Regions from separate parts of the Salinicoccus sp. CNSTN-B1 genome, predicted to be linked through region 2. Evidence: riboswitches for the same ligand, from Rfam matches in the RefSeq annotation. Region 2 holds a riboswitch; each other region holds the start of a gene.
What was found. A riboswitch is a leader RNA that binds a small molecule or an ion and turns the genes downstream of it on or off. The one in region 2 is predicted to bind thiamine pyrophosphate.
Positions count from the first base shown of each region.

Region 1: it holds a riboswitch for thiamine pyrophosphate, as region 2 does, so the genes downstream of both, ACYF68_RS03120 (3-oxoacyl-ACP reductase) here and ACYF68_RS11045 (thiamine phosphate synthase) in region 2, are expected to answer to the same signal.
Region 3: it holds a riboswitch for thiamine pyrophosphate, as region 2 does, so the genes downstream of both, ACYF68_RS01245 (IS30 family transposase) here and ACYF68_RS11045 (thiamine phosphate synthase) in region 2, are expected to answer to the same signal.

Region 1 covers NZ_JBTWMN010000004.1:526,911-534,502, reverse strand. Annotated here, with positions in the region: gene ACYF68_RS03130 (DUF3991 domain-containing protein) at 1-978, opposite strand, end outside; gene ACYF68_RS03125 (IS30 family transposase) at 1,204-2,163, shown strand; TPP riboswitch at 2,385-2,487, shown strand; partial or broken gene ACYF68_RS03120 (3-oxoacyl-ACP reductase) at 2,590-3,338, shown strand; gene ACYF68_RS03115 (NtaA/DmoA family FMN-dependent monooxygenase) at 3,350-4,651, shown strand; partial or broken gene ACYF68_RS03110 (lipoate--protein ligase family protein) at 4,873-5,684, shown strand; gene lipA (lipoyl synthase) at 5,730-6,677, shown strand; partial or broken gene ACYF68_RS03100 (IS30 family transposase) at 7,198-7,592, shown strand, end outside; gene ACYF68_RS03095 (MalY/PatB family protein) at 7,557-7,592, opposite strand, start outside.
Region 2 covers NZ_JBTWMN010000004.1:1,872,517-1,880,108, forward strand. Annotated here, with positions in the region: gene ACYF68_RS11020 (S8 family peptidase) at 1-32, shown strand, start outside; partial or broken gene ACYF68_RS11025 (ThiF family adenylyltransferase) at 181-1,178, opposite strand; partial or broken gene ACYF68_RS11030 (thiazole synthase) at 1,178-1,943, opposite strand; gene thiS (sulfur carrier protein ThiS) at 1,945-2,145, opposite strand; partial or broken gene ACYF68_RS11040 (NAD(P)/FAD-dependent oxidoreductase) at 2,108-3,244, opposite strand; gene ACYF68_RS11045 (thiamine phosphate synthase) at 3,237-3,830, opposite strand; TPP riboswitch at 3,882-3,991, opposite strand; partial or broken gene ACYF68_RS11050 (aconitate hydratase) at 4,414-6,347, opposite strand; gene ACYF68_RS11055 (AAA-type ATPase lid domain-containing protein) at 6,546-7,037, opposite strand; gene ACYF68_RS11060 (sigma 54-interacting transcriptional regulator) at 7,073-7,592, opposite strand, start outside.
Region 3 covers NZ_JBTWMN010000004.1:202,202-209,793, reverse strand. Annotated here, with positions in the region: partial or broken gene ACYF68_RS01270 (type I restriction enzyme endonuclease domain-containing protein) at 511-648, opposite strand; gene ACYF68_RS01265 (M3 family oligoendopeptidase) at 757-2,505, opposite strand; gene ACYF68_RS01260 (NAD(P)-dependent oxidoreductase) at 2,675-2,917, shown strand; gene ACYF68_RS01255 (NtaA/DmoA family FMN-dependent monooxygenase) at 3,110-4,417, opposite strand; gene ACYF68_RS01250 (3-oxoacyl-ACP reductase) at 4,430-5,179, opposite strand; partial or broken gene ACYF68_RS01245 (IS30 family transposase) at 5,216-6,174, opposite strand; TPP riboswitch at 6,350-6,452, opposite strand; gene ACYF68_RS01240 (hypothetical protein) at 6,502-6,828, opposite strand; gene ACYF68_RS01235 (YhgE/Pip domain-containing protein) at 6,908-7,592, opposite strand, start outside.

The DNA of each region.
Region 1 (7,592 bases), 1.3 Mb from region 2:
ATACTTAATCTGATAATCGATTGTATCAAAATATGTGTCCTTATCTAAAACGACTGGCTGATACTGCATTTTAACATCGTGGGATTGAATATTCGTCAAAATGTCATTAAAATCTTTCACCTGATGCCACGATTTCAAATCACTCGGTTCGCCCAGTTGTTCAAAATTTTGATGTCTCGGAGAAGCAACAAAGTTTTGAACGGTGCGATCACTTTCTCGATGTTCGATTTTATTGTTGATGTGTTCCAACATGAAGCTTTCTCCGCCGACATCACTATCTACCGCAAACACCACATTTTTTGGCGGTTGTTTGGTTTCTTCATAAATCTGTCCGATAGCATGATAATATGTCTGTGGTTTTAACCCAGTCATCGAAACCAGCCGTGCATTTGGCGGATTGTACATACTGACATGGCTTAATAAATCAATCGAGGATTCAAACACATACAGATTTTCCGGCCGTCCATTCGTAATATTGAAGCCCTGCTTTTCATCCGAATTTTTGACGACTTGTTTAAACCGTTTATCAGGTTGAGTGCCTTGCTTATCCATGCCGACGACTTCTTTATTTTTCGCCCACAAAAATACGACATTGTTATTGTGATCTTGCTGTATGAGTTTTTTATCAATGAGTGTATCTACTAAGTCTTCATTGATGCCCCGTTGATTAACGAGGTAATCTTTTGCGACGGAAGTATCTTCCGACAGCTCATCTGGCCGAAAGACAAAGGGTTCTTGTTCTTTATCGATATTGACTTCTGCGGTTTGGTACTCCTCATTTAAAGTGAGTTCTTTAATGGCACTTCTAAAGCTATAATCATGAACACTTCTTAAATAATTGATCGGATTTCCCTTTAAATCTTGTGAGTTCCAGAAGAATGAGTTATTTTGCTTATCAATCACAAAACTGTCATGTTCAGCGAGTTTTGCGTATTTATCCGATACGTGGATGACGACATCACCCTGCTTTTCAATCACATCAACGAGATCTGCTTTTTGAGCTTGATTGACCAGTTCCTTTGGTATCGGTTTTCTTTCTTTAAACAGTTGCTGTATCTATTTTTGAGAGTATTCTTTCATAGTCCTTCTCTCCTCTTTTTTAAGGATCGCCGATTGTAAAATTAAGCTAGACACATAAAGAAAGCCACTCGTGATACACTCAAAATGTATTTCCGACCAAAGAAATCATAGGAGTGATCACGAATGACCTACACCCATCTTAGCACGGATGAACTTGTAATTATAGAATCTTATTTCCATCAGAATGCCTCTGTATCAAAGATTTCAGAACAGATTGGCCGAGCACGTCAGACCGTCCACAATGTGGTCACTTTCCTGAAAAACGGTCACACCGCATTGGATTTCTATAAGCGCTACAAGGCAAACAAGCAGCGTTGCGGTCGAAAACAGACGGTGCTGTCGAATGATCAACGCGCATATGTGGCAGAAAAGGTCGCGCAAGGATGGACGCCGGATGTGATTGTCGGTCGCCGTGAACAGCCGATCAACTGCTCCAGCCGCACATTGTACCGCATGTTCAAGCGCAAAGACTTTGATGTTTCCACCTTGCCGATGAAAGGAAAGCGAAAACCCAACGGCCATAAGGAACGCCGTGGGAGACAGGCTTTCAGACGGAAACTCTCTGACAGAAAGACGGACTACCCAGCATTCAAAGAAGAATTTGGACATCTGGAAGGCGATACCATTGTCGGCATCCATCATAAAAGTGCCGTTGTGACACTTGTAGAACGGCTGTCGAAAGTGATCATTACCCTCAAGCCCGAGGGCCGGACTGCAAAGGATATTGAAACAGTCATCAACGCATGGTTCCATCAGATCCCCAGAAATGTGTTCAAATCCATTACTTTCGACTGTGGTAAGGAATTCTCAAATTGGCAGGCAATGAGCAACCGAAATGATATTGATATTTACTTTGCCGACCCGGGCACGCCTTCCCAAAGAGGATTGAATGAACATTCCAATGGACTGCTTCGGAAAGACGGCCTGCCCAAGCATATGGATTTCAACACAGTGGATCAGAGGATGGTTGCTTCAGTAGCCTCCAAGAGAAACCACATACCCAGAAAGTTTTTGAACTACCAGACACCGCTGGAAGCATTTATGAGTTACATGAATGTAGGCAGGCTGTCTAGCTTATTTTGACAAACGAAGAAATGAAAAATAACATATACAGGGGCCATTTCCATCAATGAACGACCCCTATATAATAGTAGAAACACGTTCAATATACTGCCGGACCTCATTAGAATTTTTTTGATTCACTTGGATGAGAAGTCCTGCTCAGCTTATTCAATAAATTTCAAAGTATTCACTATTTACTTGACGTATCTCTTAGAAGTACTACAATGATATTAAATAGAATAAATTTGCACTAGGGGCGTTTTTGTAAACTGAGATGAGGATAACCTCAAACCCTTTGAACCTGATCTAGTTAAAACTAGCGTAGGAAAGTGTTACTTCGATACAGCTAAATATCTATGCCTTTATAGGTGTATATAATTCGCTCTCGATACGTAACCTTCTTACGAAGGTTGCGTATTTTTTTTCTAAAATAGAGGAGGTATTTACTTGGCAAGGACAGTTTTAGTAACAGGAAGTGGCAGAGGTCTTGGTAGATGCATCGTAAAAAAATTGAGTGAAAAAGGCTTTAATGTCATCATTAACTACAATCGCAGCAAATCAGAAGCAGAAGCGTTGCAAAAGCAAATCGGACCCCAAGCAATTTCTATTCAGGCAGACGTTACAAATAGGAAAGAAGTTGAACAGTTAGTTAAAAAAGGGACTGAACATTTTGGGCAGATTGATGTTGTAGTAAACAACGCACTCGTAAACTTCAAGTTTGACCCAACTACTCAAAAAGCATTTAAAGATTTAACCTACAAAGATTATGAACAACAACTAGACGGCACGTTAAAAGCCGCGTTCAACGTATCACAAAGTGCCCTCCCCAATTCCTAGAGCGAAAAGAGGGTGCAATCATTAGCATCGGAACGAATCTATATCAAAACCCTGTGGTACCATATCACGAATATACAACAGCAAAAGCTGCTTTAATTGGGTTCACCAGAAATGTTGCAGCAGAGCTTGGTCAGCACGGCATCCGAGCAAATATCGTTTCGGGCGGATTATTGAAGACAACAGATGCAAGTGCAGCCACAACACCTGAAGTATTTGATTTAATCGCACAATCCACACCATTGAGGAAAGTCACATCCCCTCAAGATGTTGCGAATATGGTGGTTTATCTTTGTTCCGAAGCAGCAGATGGTATTACGGGGCAGAACATCACGGTGGATGGCGGCCTTACTATGAACTAGGGGGATATATTATGATTAATCCGAAACAGTTAAATATAGGAGTTTTATTGTATGGTGTAGGACATCATCAGGCAGCATGGATGACAGCAGATTCGAGCATAGATGAATTTACGACAATTGGATACTATGAAAATTTGGCGAAGATTGCTGAACGTGGAAAATTCGATGCGGTATTTTTCGCAGATGCACAAGCCTTCCCTGCTTATAGTGCTACGGAATTGCCAACGAGTTATTTTGATCCAATAGTTGTATTAACTGCCATGAGTAATGTCACAGCTAACGTTGGACTTGTTTCAACTATTTCGGGAACGTTTAATAACCCGTTTACTTCAGCAAGGCAGTTACTCACACTGCAGCATATAACAAAAGGACGTGTGGGCTGGAACCTGGTGACATCAATGTCCGATTACGAAGCACAAAATCACAGTATGCTGGAATTACCGGAAAGAGCAGTGCGTTATAAGAAAGCAGATGAATTTGCAGAAGTCATGGATAAATTATTTGAATCGTGGTCCATTGATGACTATAGTCCAGACAGAGCGAACAATAAAATCACCAAAAACGATAACATTCAACCGTTCAACCATAATGGAGATTACTTCCAAGTAAAGGGGCCATTAACCCTGCCTTTAGGAAAGGAAGGAAAACCGGTTGCGATGCAAGCAGGGGCATCAATAGAAGGCGTGGCACTTGCTGCGAAATATGCCGATGCAGTCTACTCAGTTGCTTGGAACTTAAGACAAGCAAAAGCCTATCGTGAGAAATTAGATCGGGCAATAAGAGAAAGTCATCGGCCAGACTGCTCAATCAAAGTGTTTCCAGGTCTAGTGACTTATGTGGGTAAGACAAAAGAAGAAGCACAAGAAAAGAAAGCGAAATTAGACGATTTACTGCCAATTGATACTGCGCTGAAGCAACTCGAATTCTTTGTTCAGCAAGACACAAAATCGTGGAAACTCGATGAAAAAGTCCCTGCATTGCCCCCAATCGAAGAATTCACAGGCCCAGTCGGGCGTTATCAAACTGTGTTAGAAATCATAGAAGACAGAAATCCGACAGTCCGTGAACTACTCGGTTACCTAAACGCTGGAGGCGGACACTTGACACTTATTGGTACGCCTGAAGAAATTGTCGATGAAATCGAAAAATGGATGAAGGCAGGTGTCGCAGATGGTTTCAACTTGATGCCGCCAACACTCCCAGGCAGTCTGGAAGATTTTGTTGAATTCATCATTCCAGAAATGCAAAAGCGCAAAATTTTTAGAAGAAATTACAATGGAGAAAACTTAAGAGAAATGCTATCATTATATTAATATTTCAATTTTTATTTTGAAGTACCGAAAATTTTCAACTTTCCAGGTACTTTAAGTTTTGAAAGTAAATTATTTGATAAATATTAAAAAAATCACTGTTTTATAATAAACTGTGATTCACTTCTTTACTTTCACTCAAGGAATTTAATAATAAGAAAATATCTGCATTTTTTCTATCACTTTAAAAAATTAGGTTGGATCTAATAAGGAGGAGGGTTATGATGCCAGAAGAATGGGGATTTTTGAATACAGGACACAACAATGCGGCTACCAATATGGCGATTGATGAGGCTTTATTAAATTGGCATAGTAGAGGAGTTATCCCCCTACATTAAGATTTTACGGTTGGTCAGCACCAAGCCTATCCGTAGGAAGACTTCAAAGAGTAGATAAACGGATTGATTTTTCTGCACTTGAGCGATATAACTGCGATTTTGTTCGGCGTTTGACGGGCGGTAGCGCCGTACTTCATGATGATGAGCTAACCTATAGTATTGTCGTGACGGAGGATCATCCCTTCATACCCACATCTGTTCGTGAAGCGTACCATATTTTAACAAGAGGGATCTTAGAAGGGTATCGTAATTTGGGCATACAAGCTGATTATGCTTACCCATCGAGAGAAGAAATAATTAAAGGCAGATCATCGGTTTGTTTTGAACAGGCTACTTACTATGAACTAATTATTGATGATAAAAAACTTTCAGGCAATGCTCAAGTACGTAAAGATGATGTCTTACTACAACATGGCTCAATTCCAATGAATATTAATGAAAAAATGTTGTTTGATCTTTTCCTTTTTCCATCTGAAAGAATGAGAGAGAAAAAGCGTACTTCTTTTTATGAAAAGGCCATCGCTATTAATGCGATTACAAATCAAAATTACACATACGATATGTTAGTGGACGCTTTTTATCATGGCTTTCAAACTGGCTTGGATGTCAAGTTTAAACCGATGACATTGACCGATGCACAGTGGGATGAAATCAATCAATTGGCAAAAAGCAAATACGCGACCCAAATTATGAATTAAAACAACTACTTGCATTATATCAACTACTGAAGGAGTGTACTTTCGATGTCTAAAAAAGAAGAGTACCTGCGTAAACCTAAATGGCTAGAAACTAAAATCAATACTAATGGATCATACTCAGGATTAAAGAAATTGATGCGAGATAAAAAATTAAATACGGTATGTGAAGAAGCAAGATGTCCAAATATTTATGAATGTTGGAGCGAGCGTAAAACTGCTACATTTATGATTCTTGGTGATACATGCACACGTGGGTGCCGATTCTGTGCGGTTAAAACAGGAATGCCGAATGAATTAGATTGGAATGAACCAGAACGTGTCGCGGATTCTGTACAAATAATGGGGTTGAAGCACGTGGTTGTTACAGCCGTCGCTCGAGATGATTTAAAAGATGGCGGTGCGGCGGTTTTTGCTGAGACAGTCCGGGCGATCCGCAGAAAAAACCCTGGTTGCACCATCGAAATTTTACCTTCTGATATGAAAGGTGATTACGAGAGCTTGCATACTTTAATGAGCAGTGAACCAGATATTTTTAACCACAACATTGAGACTGTGAGAAGATTGACTAAAAAAGTACGAGCTAGAGCAATGTATGATAGGTCACTAACCCTGCTTCAGCGTGTGAAAGAGGTTGCTCCTGACGTACCAACGAAATCAAGTATTATGGTGGGCTTGGGAGAAGAGAAAGAAGAAATCATTGAGGCCATGGATGATTTACTGGAAAATGATGTGAATATTATGACAATTGGTCAATACTTACAACCGACGAAAAAACATTTGCGGGTCGAGCGTTATTACCATCCTGATGAATTTGCGGAGTTAAAGCATATTGCACTATCAAAAGGTTTCCGTCACTGTAAGTCTGGGCCACTTGTCCGTTCTTCTTATCATGCAGATGAGCAAGTCAATCAAGCATCAGCACAGCGTCGTATTAACTATATGAAAGGCTATGAAGCCCAGGAAAACTCGCAGGTTGACTTTACATTCAGGTGATAAACATAGTGATTATGAATACCTGTAATTATTCTGTTTCAACAAGTCAAGAATTCTCTTTCGGTGTGTGGTTCAGGCAGTTCCTTTTTCCGGCGTACTCTGAAAGACCTCGTACCCTTTAAGGTGTTCCTGAAGGAAAAATGCCAAACTGATAAGGTCTGACGTACTGTTCATCTAAAGTATGTCAGACCTTATATTTTCTTCGTTTCCTCAAAGGTTTTTCAAAGAAAATGAGGAGCGTATATTACTGTTCTTAGACCACTTTACAGTATTGAATTGAGGGAGGCTTGGAGTCTAATGATGTAATTATAATAATGCTTTTCCATATCTGGTGAATACTTCGAATTGGGTGTGTCTTGTCCGATAGCTTCAGCCCGTAACATTGTCGGTGATCCTCCACAGCATAACCCAATATCATTTATGTCGATACGATGTACATTACCAGCCTATTCAGTGATTTCATAACGATTATGATACAGTGAATTCAACGCAGTCGTGACAGTCGTTTACAACGGCAGGTGTTACACTAAAACCCGAAGGCCGGAACGGCGCAGGATATCGAGGTTGCCATCAATACATGGTGTCAAAAGATGCCCGGGAACCTGTTCAAATCCATCACTTTCGACTGTGGCAAGGAATTCTCCAACTGGCAGTCGATGAGCAATCGGAATGACCTGTCCATCTACTTTGCCGATCCGGGGACACCGTCTCAACGGGGACTGAATGAACATTCCAATGGATTGCTCAGAATGGAGGGGCTGGCCAAAGATATGGATTTAATAGGGTCAGTCAGGCTTTTGTCTCATCCGTCTCTGCAAGAAGAAACCACATCCCAATAAAATCACTGAACTACTGCGCGCCGTTGGAAGTCTTTTTGAGTTACATGGGTGATAAGCAACTGTCTAGCTTATTTTG
Region 2 (7,592 bases):
CTTCGGTTTCAATGGATGGGCCACCCTTATAGAATGAACGTGCAGATGAATGATGGACGAAAAACCTGCCAGCAGCCCGATTTCCTCACGGCTGCTGGCAAGTTTTCTTCATATAACATTGTATTAGGTCAATCTGGTCCGGACATAATATTTCCATTCTTAATGTGCTGGTCTGCATGATCATCTGATTGCTTTCATAAGCGTCTTATAGAAGTCAGAAGCGGCACCTTCTGATTCAAGTCCATATACATTCATCCGACCATCACAGAACATGGTCATTTTTATGCCTTCATACTCGAGAAACTTCACATAGGCATTCTCCTTCTTGATGTCACCGGGTAAGTACGCGGCGCTGTCGAATAGAGACCTTTTAAACCTGAATAGGTAGGCCCCACCGCACAAACTCTCAACGGGGTCAGCTTTTCTTCTGCTCAATGATCCATACTCATTTTTAACGCAGACCGGACAGTCCTCATCCTTCAGACTGTCGATGTCGACCGACCGGTTCTGCATCGTGAAGATATCCAGCGAAATGAGTTTTTTGGAGAATCCTGCGCCGGAAACATACCGCATCAATTCTCCAATCTCATAGCTTATCACCTGATGGATGGCCGGCGGAACCACACCGTTGACCGCACAACTTTCCCCGGTTTCAGGTATGGCGTTGAGCATGCATTTCAAACAGGGACCGGTATAATCCATTGCATAGATTGTCCCCCTGCTGCCGACAGCTGCGCCATAGACCCATGGAACATTGGCCTTATAGCATGCTTCGTTGATCAGGAACCGCATTTCGAAGTTATCCATGCCATCGAGGACGATATCCGGCTGATGCGTGGCCAGAAGTGCTTCTATATTGAGGGGTGTGATTTCTGTATACACCGCATCCACCTCGACATGCCGGTTGATCCGGCTGATCTTCTCTTTCAGCACATGCACTTTCGGGGACATGGATTCGGCATCATATTCATCATACAACGCTTGCCTGTGCAGGTTCGAGCATTCCACAATATCCATATCGATGATGGTCAGATGACCCGCCCCATACGGGCGAGCTGTTCCGCCAAATGGCTGCCCAATGCGCCAGCGCCCATAATCATGATCCGGTAGTCCATCAGTTGCTGCTGGCCGGCCTCTCCGAAGGGCGTGAACCGGACCTGCCGATTGTAGCGTTCCATCAGAGAAAACCCAGTCCATCAGCGGGACTCGATGCCTCGGCAGTATACTTCACCGGGATCCTTCCCGCTTCATAGCTTAATCTGCCCGCTTCTATCCCCAACTTCATCGCCTCGGCCATCTTCACCGGATCTTTTGCAGCAGAGACCGCCGTGTTGAGTAGCACTGCATCCGCACCAAGCTCCATCGCATGGCATGCATCCCTCGGGGAGCCGATGCCCGCATCCACAATGACAGGGATTTCAGCCTGTTCAATAATGTACCTCAGATTGAGGGGGTTGCTGATCCCCGCCCTGTACCTATCGGTGAGGCGAGCGGCATGATGGCATGGACGCCCAGTTCCTCCAGTTTTCTTGCCAGCACGACATCGTCTGAAGTATACGGACATACTGTATAGCCTTTTTGAGAAGTGTCCTGCATGCTTCATAGGTTTCGAGGGGATCGGGAAGTAGGGTCTTGTCATCCCCTATCACCTCGACCTTGATCATGTCGCACACACCCGCATGATCTGCAATCTCAGCGATTCTGACGGCCTCTTCAGCTGTCTTCGCCCCGGCTGTATTGGGGAAAGTGACAAAATTTTTCAGATCCACATCCGCCAGAGGACTCGGCAGATCCCTGTCGTAGAGGCTCATGCGTCTGACCGCGAAAGTGAGCACTTCCGTACCCGATGCCTCAATGGCCCGGGCCTGTATCGCTTCGTCTTCAAACTTTCCTGTTCCAAGCAGCAGTCTTGCTTTTAATTCAAACCGTCCTATTCTAAACATGTTATCCGCCTCCTACAAATTCCAACAGTTCCAGCCTGTCTGATTCTCTTACGATATATTCATTGAAATCCTTCTTCTTTACGAGCACATCATTGTATTCGACGACGATGCGCTCCACGTCCAACTCAAGAGATGCCAATACTTCTTCGATAGTCATCTCACAGTCAAATGTGAATGGATCCCCATTGATTGTACACTTCACTGTTTACGCCTCCTTTTGTTAATTGGAATTCCTTGAGCACTTCGGGCCTCTGATTTTTGATGACCCACTCCGCCACGAGTTCTCCGATGAGGGGGACAGCAGGATACCATTCCGGTAGTGGCCAGTGATGACAAAAAGGCCCGGCTCCAGCTCATCCATGATCGGCCTTTCGTCTGCGGTATATGGTCGGACCCCGACCATTTCTTCAACATCCGGCACGCGGCGAGGCAAGGTATATGCTCCTCTGCCTGCCGCTTCAGCCATTCCACGCCCGCATCCGAGACACCGACCGTAAGATCGTCGAAATAGCTGGTTGCACCGATCAGGAACCGATTCTTATTCTTCGGTACGATGTAGCACCCACTCGTTGTAAAAACCGTCTGTTCGAGCGCCAGGCCATCATGTTCGACGAGAAGAACTTCCCCTTTAACCCCCGTAACTGGCATGTCCGCCCTATATTCACCCAATAATTTCCCGCTCCATGCCCCGCCGGCGATGATTACTTTATCTGCATGTATCTCGCCGGATGAAGTGATCAAGGTATAGCCATCAGATTTTTTGGCCACATGGTGGACTTCAGTACGGCCAAAGCGGTCGATGCCCGATGCGGTGAGTGAGACAAGCAGTGCGTTTGTATATTTCCAGGCGTTGATCTGTCCGTCATCTGGTATATGGATGGCCCGGTTACGGTATGCCACTGCCCCCAGCGTCAAAGTCTCGAGTTCCGATTTGGACAATAGGCGGACCTTGGGATCCCGATAATGCAGAAAATCATATTGGGCGTCGAGACCCGGAATATCCTCCGCATGAGAGGCCATCTTGATCAGCCCGCTCCGTCTATACTCGATATCAATCCCATTTTCATCCATGAATTCCCGGCTCAAGGCTTCGAACTTATCCCTCGATGCGACTGCCAATCTGTATAGCGCGCTGTCCGCTTTAAATTCATTCTGCGCCCGAGCATGCCACCTGCTTTGTAGGAAGCGTGCTTCCCCGGCACATCACGGTCTATTACTGCAATCTTCATGCCTGACCGATGGAGTGTTTTTGCTATCGACATACCGATGACACCAGAACCGACAATTGCGACATCATACATCCTTACACCACATCCTTCTCACCGCCTTAATCTCTTCAATGCTCTGGTCCATGAATAATGAAATGGCACAGATACCGCTGAATCCGTCCGGCAGACTGTCTATCGTATAGTGGTTGATGCCGCCGATGGCCATTACCGGCATATCCATTTCCGTCGCCCGTTCCGTTTCTTCCCGGGACCTCGGCGGCACGCCCTTTTTAGAAGCGCTTTCAAAAACATGTCCGAAATGCACGTAATCCAGTCCATGGGACCGGGCCTTTCTGATACTTTCCACGGAATGTGTTGACATGCTTACAGTAACCTCTGGGTACTTGGCTTTATATGCATATGCCAACGGGTCGTCTTCCTTGAAATGGATTGCAGTGAGGTGGAAGGCTTCCAGCACACTCACATCACTATGGATAATCAACTTCTGTTTTGGAAAACCCTTATCCAACAGTCCATTGATGAACTGCTTCAGTTCTCCTGAATCCATGGGCGTCCTCAGCAACAGACGGTCGATGACAGGTGCTATGTCGATAAAGTGCCCCAAATCTTCAGCATTCAAAGTTTTGTAATGTGTAATCGCGATAAATATGGTTCCCACCCCAAATAAAAAAGCGTTATTTTTCTTGTAGAAAAATAACGCGTCAAGTTTCTTCAATTAACGTCACTTTCCTACGCCAGTATGAACTGGATCAGGTTCAAGGAATCCCAAAGTCACTACTTTGGTCTCAGCCTTTAACAAAGGCACTTCCAGTGATTTCGTTTCTTATTCAATTGATGGATCTTTCAGGCGAACTTTACTAGAGTATCGCTTTCTAATAAATATTCTAACCCATATCATTACATAATACAATCATTGGGATGCGGCCACTTTGTATGAAGAAAGCCGGAAGACCATTTGAAATCACACTTTCGAGGGCTTTCTCTGTGGCACTCACCCAATCGGGAATTGGCACAGCCTGTGCCATTATCCACCTTACCTACTCTGGCTGTAATGAGGGATCGGCCCATCCAAAGCTTTCTGTGCCTCAAAAAAGAAGGACTTCATGTTTTATCCAATCCAGATGGGATTTGTTTCATGACTGGCCCATCAGCGGCCGGTCAACTATGGATTAGGCCAGTATTGTATCAATATTAAAATAGTGGACGTGCTTTTGCACGCCCACTATTTTTCTGACCGTATCTTATTGACGCTGCTTCGCCCAGTTGATGATGCCGCCGGCGAGCAGGATGTCGAGGTCACGCCCTGTCAGACTGTGGTGGACAGTGATTTCTTCATCCGCGTCTTTCAGTCGGATGGTGAATGTGTCCGTATCCCGGATGGTCTGGTGGATATTGCGGAATTCCAGTACATCCCCTTCGCCAATCTTCTGGTGATCGGCCGGGTCATCAAATGTCAACGGCAGGATGCCGAAGTTGATGAGGTTCTGCAGATGGATCCGCGCAAAATCTTTGACCAGGACAACTTTCAGGCCGAGGTAACGTGGGGCGAGTGCCGCATGTTCCCGACTGGACCCTTGTCCGTAGTTGTTCCCGGCGACGATCATATGACCGCCTTCTTCACGTTTTTCTGCTGCCCGTTCGGTGTAGGTTTCATCCACTCCTTCGAAGACGAAGGAACTGATTTTCGGGATGTTACTGCGGAACGGCAACACCCTCGAGCCACCTGCCAGAATTTCGTCTGTAGAGATATTGTCTGCCATCTTAAGTATGACCGGCAAGTCGAAATTATCCTCTATTGGATCGAAATTCGGGATGGATGATACGTTCGGTCCTTTTTCCAGCTCGATGTTCTCTTTGTCCTTAGGCGGCGCCTCCAGCATCTCACCCTTCTTGACGGCAGCCGCCTCCGGAATTTCCGGATAGTCCATTTCCAGTGTCCGTGGGTCGGTGATGACACCGAACAAGGCAGAAGCGGCTGCTGTTTCAGGACTACATAGGAAGACACTGTCCTCTTTCGTGCCGGACCTTCCTGGGAAGTTACGCGGTGTCGTCCGCAAACTGTTTTGGCCGGTAGCTGGTGCCTGTCCCATGCCGATACAGCCGTTACAGCCCGCCTGGTGCATCCGTGCACCGGAAGACAGTAGGCTCGCGATATGGCCATTTTCGACCAGCTGCTGCAGCAACAATCTGGACGTTGGGTTGATGTCGAACGAGATGCCGTTGGCAATCGTTTTATCTTTGACGATCTCCGCCGCTATCGCAAAGTCACGGTAGCCAGGGTTCGCCGAAGAACCAATGTAAGACTGGTAGATCTCCTGACCGGCAATCTCTTCTACTGGTACGACATTGTCCGGACTCGTCGGTTTTGCGATCAGCGGAACCAACTCGGACAAGTTGATCTCTTCGTAGTCGTCATATTCTGCACCTTCGTCCGCCTTCAGTTCCCGCCACTCATCTTCACGCCCTTGCGTCTGCATGAAGCGCTTCACTTCCTCATCCGATGGGAAGACGGAAGTCGTCGCACCGAGTTCTGCGCCCATGTTGGCAATGACGTGACGGTCCATGGCGGACAGGTCATCAAGCCCCAGTCCGTAATATTCGATAATCTTGCCGACGCCGCCTTTGACGGTATGTCTACGAAGCATTTCCAATATGACATCTTTGGCGCTGACCCAGTCCGGCAGTTTGCCTGTGAGCTTCACGCCCATGATGCGCGGCATTTCCACATAATATGGTTCACCGGCCATAGCCATCGTCACGTCGATGCCGCCCGCTCCCATCGCAAGCATGCCCATACAACCGTTGGCACATGTATGACTGTCGGAACCGAGCAATGTTTTACCCGGAATTGATAACTCCTGCATATGCACCGGGTGGCTGACCCCATTACCCGGTCGGCTGTAGTGCACGCCGAACTTCTGCGCCGCACTGCGCAGGAACAGGTGATCATCCGGGTTACGGTGGTCATCCTGTATCAAGTTGTGGTCGACGTACTGAGCAGATACTTCAGTCTTCACTTCGTCAATATCCATCGCTTCCAGCTCAAGCATCACCATCGTACCTGTCGCATCCTGTGTCAGCGTCTGGTCGATCTTCAAGCCGATTTGTTCCCCAGGTGTCATATCCCCGACACCAAATGTTCTTTAATCAGCTTCTCTGCAACATTCATCTTCATGCATGTTTCCCCCTCAACCGATTTTATTTAATATAAAACACTCTATAATAGTATTATTCACTAAAAACTTACATTTAAACTGGATAATTGAACGATTATATTCTTTTACGATAAAAAACATCCTGCGACCAATGGTTTCTTGGTGACAGGATGTATATAGCTGAGAAATATTGCTTGTTATAGTTTGATGGGCGCGCTTTAAATCTCATTTCGCAAACTTTCATCTTCATCTTGTAGAAATTTCTCGCCCTTTGTTGAAATTGTCGTGCCCGCTCTCCCGACACGAACGTTCAGCAACCCCAATTCATTCAGAACATCAATCCTCAACCTGAGTTGCTGGTCTGACATTCTAATGCCGCCTGCTTCAAGGAGTTGCCTTATCTTTCCTCTACCATACGAAATATTTTCAGCCTTGCCCTGTTGGTATATTTTTAACATCTCAATGCTTTCAGCGAGGAAACCATGCTGCTCGATTTTTTTAACGATTTCTTTGGTATCTTCAGTTAGTTTATTTACATCTCCGTTATCACTATTGCTCTGTTTGCCCTTAAAGAAAATAGGCAAATCGTGAATCCCAATGAAATCCTGGTTCAAGCATGCGCAGTACGAGATTAGATTATATAGTTCTCTGACATTTCCTGGCCAATCATAATGATAGAACGAATCTAGTGCTTCTTCTGAGAAACGCATGCCCTCCTTATTCAGATGGTGCTTGAAAGCATCTATCAGAATAGGAATATCCTCTTTCTCTCCGCTATTGATGGGATGTTTAAAGTATATGAAGAAAGATGGGAGTAGAGCCTCTGGCTGAGGGTCCCGCCAGAATATAAAGTGAATGAATCCTCGAATGAGGAAGTGATTACTCGAATTTTACGTTTATGATTATCTGAATCTAGAAAGTTTGCCAGCTTATTTTGCATCAAATAGGGCAAACCCTCTATATTTTTAATATAAATTGTTCCATGTTTCTTCGCATTTAGCACACTTCCTCCCTTCTCCTTCTTACCAAATAAAGCTTCATCGATCATCGATTCATCCTTATCTAAACAGTTATAAATATAGAATGGGTATCTCTGATTATCCGATTCGTTATGTATCATTTCTGCCATCATCTGCTTGCCGGCGCCTGGTTCTCCTGTGATGTGGATAGTGTTCGATGTTTTAGCCATTTCTCCTGCAATTTTCAAGGTAGAAGCCATGACTGACGAATTGTAAGACACAGAGTCGAAATTTCTGTTCTTATTC
Region 3 (7,592 bases), 1.7 Mb from region 2:
GTTTCAGGATCTTTCGACAGAGAGTAGATTATGTACGTATATACTTCATAATAAAACAACAAATAAAGTAAGTCACCAGAGTTCAGTTTGGATTAAGTATGGGGATGATTGGAAGTTATTTTTCCTTCAAGGTACAAGTACAAGCAGATAAAAATTTATAATACGCTCGGCATAATCACCAGTGAACTGTTTATGTCGAGGAAAGTTTTAAGTAGAGAAGCAATCGAATTAAACTCAAAAAGGAAATTGGAATTAAAATTATAAGATGCTAGTATTTTTGTTTTTTTAATCATTTAAAACTATAATGATACGAATGAATATATAGTTTAGAACAGTTAATAGTAATACATATCACTTTCATTTACAAAAACCAGAATAAAGAATGATATTAAAGAAATTAGATGAGCCTGATAAAAATATGGAATATAATAATGATATGAAAGTTGAGATATAAAGAAAAGTGTACTACAGCTTTAGCTCCAGTACACTATTTATGAGAACAGAAAATATTTATAGACTATTTGCCATAAGCTCTGCTTGATCAACGATATTATCAACTGCTATCTTCTGAAGATCCGGTGAATAGCCATACTTCTTGATTAATCTTCTCATCTTCACCCTCATTTTAGCTTGAGTACTTTCTCGCTTATGCTAATCAACACTTATTTGTTTAATTGAATAAAAAGTTATCGTATATAAATTAAACATATGATTCTGTTAGTTCTAAAAATTCTTCAATATCTTTATGCACTGAATTCAGCGCTTCCTGCCAAAGTCTGGTTTTCTTAGGTCAACATTTAAGTGCTTTTCAGCAAGGTCTTCTGTAGTCATGCTTGCAGTATCACGAAGAAGTGCAATATAGTCATCTTCAAGTAACGTTTCGTCTTCTAAGAAACGATTGTATATACCTAAGCTGAAAAAGTATCCAAATGTGTATGGGAAATTATAGAAAGGTACACCTGTAATATGGAAATGTAGCTTTGTTGCCCAGAACATTGGATGGTATGAACGCAGTTCATCTTGATAGGCTTCTTTTTGTGCGTCTTCCATCAGTTCCTGCAGTCTGTTGCTGTCTACAGTTCCTTGTTGACGTTCATCATATAAATTGCGTTCAAAGATATAACGTGCATGGATATTCATCATAAAAGTCGCACTTCTAGCAATTTTTTCATCTAGTAAGTTGATTTTTTCTGCATCTGACGTTGCATTTTCAATTGTTGCATTTGACACAACAAGTTCTGCAAATGTAGAAGCTGTCTCTGCAACGTTCATTGCGTAACGTTGGTTGAATAGTGGTAAATCACGTAAGACATAACTATGGAATGCGTGTCCGAGTTCATGTGCGAGTGTTGACACGTTGCTTGTGCTACCAGCAAAAGTCATAAAAATACGTGACTGTTTAGATTCAGGAAGATTTGAACAGTATCCACCTGGGCGTTTTCCTGCGCGATCTTCCGCTTCAATCCACTGCTCTTCAAAAGCTCGACGTGCCATCTCTGCCATTTTTGGACTGAATGATTTAAAGTTATCGATAATAAATCTTGCTGCTTCATTATACGTATATCGCTTGCTCGTATAATCTCCCACATCAACACTTGCTGAAACATCGAGCCATCCTAATCGATCAACACCAATGAGTTGTGCCTTTCGTTCAAAGTATTTTTTGAAAGGTGTTTTATTTTTTGTAATAGTATCCCACATCGTATCGAGAGTTTCTTCCTCCATACGGTTGTAGTCTAGTGGTACTTTCATATAATCTTTATAGTCGTGAAGTTCATAGTCGTTTAAGCGGAATCCTGATAAATGATTTAGCGTTGTAGAGAATAAATCAGCTTTTTCCTTCCATGTTTCTTCCCAAGTTTTTAAAAGTTTTTCACGATGTTTTGGATTTTGTTCTGACTTCATCTTGTTTTCAAATTGACCCGCTGAATAATAAACGGTTTCATCATCTTCAGTTACTGGAATTTGAATAGAAGCGACGAGTTGATTGTACATATTATTCCAGCCCTGTAAGCCATCTAGTGATAAATGATTGATGATTGTTTCTTCTTGAGTTGACAGTAAATCTTTTTCTTTTTGTCGTATTTCTTCTAACGGGAAACGCATTGGTTTAAAGAAATCTTCCTCTAACAGCTTGCTAAATTGATCTTCAGTCAGTGCACTGATCTTTTTATTTAAAATAATATTCTGTGACAAGAGATCTTTACGTAAGTTCGCAACCGCATTTAAATTCTGCAGTGCTTTTTGATCGGTAACATCTGCAGATACTAAACCATTCGCAAAACTCCCCATCTCACTAAGCGCGTTTGAAATTTTTTCATAGTTTTGTAAGATTCTTTTCAGTGACGTAAAATCATTTGAATGTTCGTCCAGCTCCCAATTATCGAGTTCGTGTGAAAAAGCTGTAATACTATCTCTTACTTCTGATAATCGTTTTTGGAAAGCTTCAGATCCACTTCCACCAGGAAATATACTCTCCATATCCCATTTTTCTTTGTAGTTCATCAATTACCTTCCTCTCTATATTAAAACTGTATTTATTTTTTATCATACAGGAAATGAATGCAGAGAAACATTAATCACGTTGATATACATTAATAGTCCGAGCATGTACTATGCTAAACGATAAAAAGAAGAGCAATATTTGTAGAATTTTAGCTAATAAGAAAATGCGATTTTAATTAACACAACAAGAGTTAGGATTGCAGATGAGATGACCCTTGTCGAAGTGCTTAAAAAGAAGAAAATTAAAGGTTCTGCGATTGATGTCTATGAAGAGTTAAAGATGAATAGTAATTTAATTGGCATGAAGAAAGTTGTCTTAACGCTGTATATTGGAAAATGTTTTAAATTTCTAGTCAAATATAATCTAGACAAATTAATTTATATAAGCGAAAACCTGAGTCTCAGCTGTTAATGTTTTTTGTGAGTTTTGACTTCATCCTCGCTTACCGGGATATTAATAAGCAATTCAGCCCTTATAACCTTCGCACTTGGGGCTCGGGGACATAAGTTCTCAAAAGTTATTATTTTTTCTGGAGATATTTATGTCCCAGCCTCAATATAAAAACACAATGCAAAATTGAGGTGTACCTATGAATCATTCAGCTTAATACTTATCGAGTTCCAGCATTTCTCTAAACGTTTCACCGTTATAATCTCTTCTAAAAATACCGCGTTTTTGCATTTCCGGGATGACTAAGTCGACAAAGTCTTCAAGACTTCCTGGGAGTGTTGGAGGCATCAAGTTAAATCCATCTGCGGCACCTTCATTCATCCATCTTTCTAATTCATCGACAATTTCTTCAGGTGTGCCAATGAGTGTTAAATGTCCACCCCCAGCGTTGAGATAACCAAGTAGTTCTCTGACTGTGGGATCTCTGTCTTCTATAATTTCTAAAACAGTTTGATAACGTCCAACAGGTCCTTTGAATTCTTCGACTGGCGGCAATTTTGGTACTTTTTCGTCGAGTTTCCATGATTTTGTATCTTGTTGAATAAAGAATTCGAGCTGATTAAGTGCAGTATCAATTGGAAGTAGGTTATCTAATTTTGCTTTCTTTTCTTGCGCTTCTTCTTTCGTTTTACCCACGTAAGTCACTAGTCCGGGAAATACTTTGATATAGTTGTGTGGACGACGGCTTTCTTTTATGGCTTGATTTAATTTTTCACGATAAATATTTGCTTGTCTTAAGTTCCAAGAAACTGAATAGACAGCATCAGCATATTTCGCAGCAAGTGCAACACCTTCTTTTGAAGCCCCGGCTTGCATAGCCACTGGCTTACCCTCTTTTCTTAAAGGTAAAGTTAGTGGACCTTTAACTTGGAAGTTTTCACCATTGTGATTGAATGGCTGAATATTTTTATTTTTAGTAATTGTGTCATTTTCTTTATCTGGCTTGTAGCTTTCAATTGACCACGATTCAAATAATTTATTCATGACTTCAGCAAATTCATCCGCTTTCTTATAACGAACGGCTCTCTCAGGCAATTCAGGTATACTGTGGTTTTGTGCTTCGCGGTCGGTCATTGATGTCACTAGATTCCATCCCATGCGTCCTTTTGTTATGTGTTGCAGTGTGAGTAACTGTCTTGCTGTGGTAAATGGGTTATTAAATGTACCTGAAATAGTTGAAACTAGTCCAACGTTATCTGTGACTTTACTCATAGCAGTTAATGCAACAACTGGGTCAAAATAACTCGCTGGTAATTCTGTTGGACTATCTGCGGGGAAGGCTTGTGAATCTGCAAAAAATACGGCATCAAATTTTCCGCGTTCTGCAATTTTTGCCAGATTTTCATAATAATCAATTGTCGTGAATTCATTGACACTCGAATCATCTTCTAACCATGCTGCCTGATGATGACCCACACCATACATTAAAATTCCTATATTTAACTGTTTAGAATTATTCATAATATATACCGCCTAGTTCATAGTAAGTCCGCCGTCTACCGTGATGTTTTGTCCTGTAATCCCATCTGCTGCCTCAGAACAAAGATAAACAACCATATTAGCAACGTCTTGTGGTGTTGTTACTTTTCTCAATGGTGTGGACTGTGCGATTAAATCAAATACTTCTGGTGTTGTGACTGCACTTGCGTCTGTTGTTTTCAGTAAACCGCCAGAAACAACATTTGCTCGGATACCATACTGTCCAAGTTCTGCTGCAACGTTTCTGGTGAATCCAATTAAAGCAGCTTTTGCAGTAGTGTACTCGTGATATGGTACTACAGGATTTTGATATAGATTCGTTCCAATACTGATAATTGCACCGTCTTTACGTTCTAAAAACTGTGGTATTACACTTTGTGATACGTTGAATGCAGCTTTTAGTGTCCCGTCTAACTGTTGCTCGTAATCTTTATAAGTTAAATCTTTAAATGCTTTTTGAGTGGTTGGATCAAATTTAAAATTAACGAGTGCATTGTTTACAACAACATCAATCTTGGCCAAATGTTCAGTTCCTTTTTTAACTAACTGTTCAACTGCTTGACGGTCTGTAATGTCCGCTTGAATCGCAATGGCTTGTGCTCCAATTTCTTTTTTTAACTTCTCCGACTCTTCTTTACTGTTGTTGTAGTTAATTATGACATTAAAGCCTTTTTCACTTAGCGCTTTTACGATATAGCTGCCAAGTCCTCTTCCGCTTCCCGTTACTAAAACTGTCCTTGTCAAATAAATCACTCCTATAATTTTTTAGAATTTCGTTTGTCAAAATAAGCTAGACAGTTCTTTCTCACCCATGTAACCCAAAAAGACTTCCAATGGTGTACGATAGTTCAATGATTTTCTTGGGATATGGTTTCTTCTGGCGGCAACCGATGAGATAAAAGCTTGGTCGACCGTGTTGAAATCCATATCTTTAGGCAGGCCATCCCTTCTGAGCAAGCCATTGGAATGTTCGTTTAACCCCCGCTGTGATGGTGTGCCCGGATCGGCAAAGTAGATGGATAGATCATTTCGATTGCTCATCGACTGCCAGTTGGAGAACTCCTTGCCACAATCGAAGGTGATGGATTTGAATAGGTTTCTAGGCATCTGTTGACACCATGTATTAATGGCAGACTCAATATCCAGTGCGGTTCTGCCTTTGGGTTTTAATGTGATGATGGCTTTTGACAGACGCTCAACCAGCGTGATGACCGCACTCTTGTGACGGACACCGACAATGGTGTCGCCTTCAAGGTGGCCGAACGCTTCATTGAAAGTGGGATAGTCATCCACTCTTTCAGAGATATTACGCCTGAAGGCTTGTCTGCCCGGCGTTCCTGATGGCCATTCGGTTTTCGCTTGCCCTGCATTGGCAGCTTGGCCGCATCAAAGGTTTCCCGTTTGAACATCCGATACAGCGTGCGACCCGAGCAGTCAATTGGCATCTCCTGCCGGCCGACGATCACATCCGGTGTCCAGCCCTGAGCGACCTTCTCTTCGATGTACTTCCGTTGACTGGTCGGCAAGACACTTTGTTTTCTACCACATCGCTTCTTATTTTCTTTATAGCGCTGATAGTAGTCGATGGCGGTGTGCCCGGCCTTGAAATGCGTGATGACATTGTGGATAGTCTGCCGGGCACGTCCGAGCCGTTTCGCAATCTGAGCCACGGTAGTTCCGTGTCGGAAATAGGCTTCTATGAATACTAATTCATCCGTGGTAATATGGGTGTCGGTCATGCATGATCACTCCTATGATTTCTTTTGTCGGAAAACCATTTTGAGTGTATCATGTGTGACCGTTTTATGTGTCTAGCTTAATTTTACAATCGGCGGAATAAAAAATACGCAACCTTCATAGGAAAGTTACGTATCGAGAGTAATTTATATGCCCACAAGGACATAGATATACAACTGTATCGATGTAACACTTTCCTACGCCAGTTTTAACTAGATCAGGTTCAAAGGGTCTGAGGTTACCCTCATCTCAGTTTATAAAAACGCCCCTAGTGCGAATCTATTCTATTTAACCTCATTGTAGTACTTTACAAAGATACGTCAAGTAAATCACAAAACGATCATGGAAATCATCAGTGTAAATTCCATACCGTATTTTTTGGAGATTTTCGGAATGAACGGTGAGAACAAACCAAAAACGCCGAGCAGCAGAATATTCATAAAACCAACCATAGTAGTGCTTCTATTCAGTTCTTCGGTAAAGAATGGTACAAGCAGCCTGGCAGGAGAGATTGGCGATCTTAAAGTCGCACCAATCAGTACAATTGCAATAAACAATAAAATAGAATAAATAAAACGCTTATCTATTTTATTTGAAGAACCCCTCCATACAATAACTCCGGAATCTTGAGTTTCATCAATTTGTTTCCGTCTCATATCATACAATCCTCAGTAGGTGTACATTACTGGAGAATTTTTGCAGAAAAAAAGCCCGCTCGGTCAGCGGGCTGAACTTTTAGTTTTCAAATTTGGCCATTTTATTCGCTTTTTCTTCATACTTAGGGAATTTATCTTTCAGCCATAATACTAACAATACGAGCAGGTAAGCACCAGCAGCTGTTGCAAGCAGGGTATACATTATTGTGCTGAATTCCATGTTAAATGCCTGGCCGAAAATCGCATCTTTAAAGCCGGACACGACGAATGCCATCGGCAGGAATTCATAAAGCGTTTGATAGAAATTGTTTGCAGTTTCTATCGGGAAAGTTCCGCCGCTTGATGATAACTGTACAATCAGCAGTACGATTCCGAGGAATTTGCCGAAGTTGCCGAATATCATTACCAGCAATCCTATAATGGAAATGGAAACGAGTGACCATACAAGCATCGCAAAGTAAAATCTCCAGTGGCTGGCAATCTCAATCTGCATTATCCAGACAATTGTAGCATACAGCAGAGTTGTAATGATTACCGAGTGAGATAAAAACAGCAGACCGCGGCTGAGCCACTGGCTGAATACATTTTTCTTATTTTCGAATATTTTATTCATCGGGTAAACAACGTTAAATGTAATAGCTCCGATATACAGACTGACTGCAATAACTAACGGTGCAAAACTCTGCGCATAGTTTTGTGTATCCACCATGGACTCAATATCCAGGTTAACAGGACTTGCAATCGCTTCTGCTCCCTCATCAGTG